One region of the Sphingomonas sp. EU05-FHT14C10 genome, then DNA from elsewhere that is predicted to be linked to it. Evidence: predicted binding sites of a transcription regulator. Region 1 holds the regulator's gene; the other holds the start of a gene.
The links. The regulator LexA, encoded in region 1, represses DNA repair genes until DNA is damaged. The targets are predictions, from matches to a motif close to GTTCCNCNCTTGTTCT.
Positions count from the first base shown of each region.

Region 1 (2,201 bases):
AACCGTCCCAGCGCTCCGCACCCAGCCCGTTGCCGATCTGTCGGCGATGGACGGTTATGCGATCCGCCATGCCGAGTTGCCCGGGCCGTGGCGCGTGGTCGGCGAAGCGGCGGCGGGTGGCGCGGCTCTTCCCGCGCTCGCGCCGGGCGAGGCTGCGCGTATCTTCACCGGCGCGCCGATCCCCGACGGCGCCGACACCGTGATGGTGCAGGAGGAAGCCGCGCGCGACGGCGACATTCTGCGCCTCGATGGCGAGGGACCGCCGCGTGTCGGCGCCAATATCCGCCGCGCAGGATCCGATTTCGCAGTCGGCACGAGCTTGATCGCGGCGGGCGAGCGGTTGAATCCCGCGCGTATCGGCCTGGCGGCATTGGGCGGCCATGGCGATATCGCCGTTCGCCGGCGGGTGCGCGTGGCCATCGTCTCGACGGGCGACGAACTGGTCGAACCAGGCGCGCCGGGCGATGCAGGACTGCCCAATTCTAACGGCCCGATGCTGGCTGCCCTGCTGGACGGATGGCCGGTCGAGATTGTCGACATGCGCATCGTGCGCGACGATCTGGATGCGCTGGCGACGGCGTTTGCCGAACTGGCGACGCGCGCGGATATCCTCGTCACGATCGGCGGCGCTTCGGTGGGCGATCATGACCTCGTGAAGCCGGCGCTGGCGGCGGCGGGCGCCGAGATCGATTTCTGGCGGATCGCGATGCGGCCGGGCAAGCCGCTGCTTGCCGGCCAGATCGGCACGACGGTCTGCCTCGGCCTGCCCGGCAATCCGGTGTCGGCGTTCGTCACGGCGATGCTGTTCCTGCTGCCGCTCGTCGCGCGGCTGGGCGGTGCGGCCGATCCGCAGCCCGGGCTGCGCACTGCGATCCTTGGCAGCGCGCTTCCGGCCGGCGGCCCGCGCGCCGAATATCTGCGCGCGCGCTTTGTCGACGGACGGATCGAACCGATCCTCAGCCGCGACAGCGCCCTGCTTGGAATCCTCGCCTCGGCCGACGCGCTGATCGTGCGTGCCGCCGCTGCGCCGCCGCTCGGCGCGGGGGAACGGGTGGACTATATCGCTATCGCTTGACGGAACGCGCGGCGTTGCCTACACGTTCTCCGTTCGTTCCGGCGGAGACTGAGCGATGCTGACGCGCAAGCAACATGAACTGGTCTGCTTCATCCACGATCGTCTGGCCGACGACGGGGTGTCGCCTTCGTTCGAGGAAATGAAGGAAGCGCTCGACCTCAAATCCAAGTCCGGGGTTCACCGGTTGATCAACGCGCTGGTCGAGCGCGGCTATATCCGCCGCCTGCCCAATCGCGCGCGCGCGCTCGAAGTGATCCGCATGCCCGAGCGCGGCGGCGCAGCCACGCCGATCAGGCCGCCTGCCAATCTGCCCAAGGCTGCGGTGCCGATGGCGGCGAACGATATTCTCGAGATTCCGCTCCACGGCCGCATCGCGGCGGGTATGCCGATCGAGGCGCTCGAAGGGCGCGAGATGTTGTCGGTGCCGGCGGCTCTGCTGGGCTCGGGCGAGCATTATGCGCTCGAGGTTTCGGGTGACTCGATGGTCGAGGCGGGCATTCTCGACGGCGATTATGCGCTCATCCGCCGCGCCGACAGCGCCCGCGACGGGCAGATCGTCGTCGCGCTCGTCGACGAGAGCGAAGCGACGCTCAAATATTTCCGTCGCGAAGGCGCGATGGTGCGGCTCGATCCGGCCAACCGCGCCTATGATCCGCAGCGCTATCGCCCCGATCAGGTGCGCGTACAGGGGCATCTGGCGGGCTTGCTGCGTCGCTACTGACGCGCACGCACCCAGGGATGATCGCCGGCGAGGCTGGCGACACTGACGATCCGTCCGCTGGCGAGCGCGATGGACAGGCCGCCGCTTTGCGCAAGGAAGGGGCGATCGAGCTTCAGCCAGCGCGGCTTGCAGCCGGCAGGCAAGCGCCGGTCGCTGATCACGATGTCGGCATCGCCGCAGGCCGCGATGAACGCCCGATAAGGTAGCAGGTAGGAACTGCGCAGCGCGAGGATACGCCATTGGCGCCCGCCTCGATCAAGGCGGACGATGCAGGCATCCCTGCTGCACCGCGCATCGGGCAGCGCATCGAGCAGATCGGGCTCGCCGTCCAGTCCGGCGGATTCGGCCAGCAGGTCGCGCATATAGTCGCCGGTGCGCGGGCGGAGCAGCGAGACGGCGCCCGCC
Region 1 is NZ_JBYTEN010000001.1:167,309-169,509, reverse strand. It holds gene AC3WT0_RS00775 (molybdopterin molybdotransferase MoeA) at 1-1,075, shown strand, start outside; gene lexA (transcriptional repressor LexA) at 1,131-1,796, shown strand; gene AC3WT0_RS00765 (ComEC/Rec2 family competence protein) at 1,790-2,201, opposite strand, start outside.

Region 2 (2,201 bases), on a different contig from region 1:
CCAGCTTTTCGCCATCGCACCCTCGAAGGGCAGGCCGCGCGCCTGGAGGAAGCTGTGGAAGCCCATCACGCCGAGGCCGACCGAGCGTTCGCGGCTGGCCGAATAGGCGGCGCGCTCCATCCCCGGCTCGGCGCGCTCGATATAGTCCGACAGGACGTTGTCGAGGAAGCGCATGACATCCTCGATGAACTGCTTGTCGCCGTTCCACTGGTCCCACGTCTCGAGGTTGAGCGACGACAGGCAGCAGACGGCCGTGCGGTCATTGCCCAGATGATCACGTCCCGTGGGCAGCGTGATTTCCGAGCAGAGGTTCGAGGTCGAGACCTTCAGCCCCAGCTCGCGATGATGCTTGGGCATCGTGTTGTTCACCTTGTCGATGAACACGATATAGGGCTCGCCCGTCGCCAGCCGGGTTTCGACCAGCTTCTGGAACAGCGCGCGCGCATCGACCTTGCCGCGCTCCGATCCGTCCTTGGGGCTGGTGAGCGTCCATTCGGCGCCGTCGCGCACCGCCTCCATGAACGCATCGGTGATGAGCACGCCATGATGGAGGTTGAGCGCCTTGCGGTTGAAGTCGCCCGACGGCTTGCGGATCTCGAGGAACTCCTCGATCTCGGGATGCGAGATGTCGAGATAGCAGGCGGCCGATCCGCGACGCAGCGAACCCTGCGAAATCGCCAGCGTCAGCGAATCCATCACGCGGACGAAGGGAATGATGCCGCTGGTCTTGCCGTTGAGGCCCACGGGCTCGCCGATGCCGCGCACGCCGCCCCAATAGGTGCCGATGCCGCCGCCGCGCGAGGCGAGCCAGACATTCTCGTTCCAGGTGTCGACGATGCCGTTGAGGCTGTCGGACACTGAGTTGAGGTAGCAGGAAATGGGCAGGCCGCGCCCGGTGCCGCCGTTCGAGAGAACGGGCGTGGCGGGCATGAACCACAGCTTCGAGATATAGTCGTAGATGCGCTGGGCGTGCGCGGCATCGTCGGCATAGGCCGAAGCGACGCGGACGAAGAGATCCTGATAGGATTCGCCCGGCAGCAGATAGCGGTCCTTCAGCGTCTCCTTGCCGAAATCGGTCAGCAGCGCATCGCGGCTGTGATCGACATCGACCGGAAAGGGGCGCGGACGCACTTCCTTCGACCCGCCTTCGGCAGGCGCGGCTTCGGCCTCGGCCGCCTTGGCGGCGATGGCTTCGAGTTCGGTTGTGCTCACGTCGTTCGCGCTTCCCTGCGTATCTCTGAAATCCACGTCCGACCCCCGCTCGTTCACTATCCGTTCGACTCGGGGGCGAACCCCCATCCTATCACCCAAGAGGCGGGAACGGGGTGCGAAAATCGCCTAATCCCCGCTTTCCACAGGGCAAAGGCAGCTGGCACGCGATATGGGGTCGCATGCATCAAACCACTAGCCCTTGGGTTTTGCTCCCCGGCTCAACACCATTGATAGTGTCACAACCGCCGCGAGACGCAAGACCGTAAATGACGGATTGAAGACTCGGTTCATCGCCACAGGGATTCGTTTCACCGCACCCCACCCCCCGCGACGCGTGGTCGCTCCAGCCTTTCCGGATCGCGCAAGAGAACGTGGGGGGAACGAAAAAATATGCCCCCAAAATATGTCGCACCGCCAAAATCGCGCCGGCCGCTGAATCTGAGCATGGACACCATCCGCACCCTCGCGCTAGCCAGGAGAGGCGCGCCGCGAACGGCCGCGACAGTCGAAATCCCAACCGGAGGGCCGCGCATGTCCCATTGGACCGATGACCGAGATACGAAGGTCGGCGCCATCCTCGAAGGCCTGAACACGCTGACCGAGCTCGACCACCTGTCGAAAGAGATTAAGCAGCTCGCGGCGGAGATGGTGCTGAGCGCCTTGTCCAACGCGGGCTTCATCATCCGGCGAATGGACGATGGCGCCTGACGCGGTGAGCAGGATCGAGAGGCCGGGCGCAACATGCCGTGCTCGCTCCGGCCCCATGGCCGGCGGTGGAATGCCGCCGCAGGCCTAGAAAGGCAGGTTGAACCCCGGGGGCAGCGGCAGGCCGCTCTTCATCTTGGCCATTTCCTCGGACGAGGCGGCATCGGCCTTGGTGCGCGCATCGTTGAAGGCGGCGGCGATGAGATCCTCGAGCATCTGCTTCTCGGTCGGGGCGAGGAGCGATTCGTCGACCTCGACGCCGATCACGCGGCCCTTGGCGGTCG
Region 2 is NZ_JBYTEN010000002.1:289,931-292,131, forward strand. It holds gene AC3WT0_RS04150 (ribonucleoside-diphosphate reductase subunit alpha) at 1-1,299, opposite strand, end outside; gene AC3WT0_RS04155 (hypothetical protein) at 1,657-1,920, shown strand; gene AC3WT0_RS04160 (YbaB/EbfC family nucleoid-associated protein) at 2,005-2,201, opposite strand, start outside.
Region 2: a site for LexA is predicted at 1,579-1,594, ahead of AC3WT0_RS04150 (ribonucleoside-diphosphate reductase subunit alpha). Genes of this name have one in related genera too.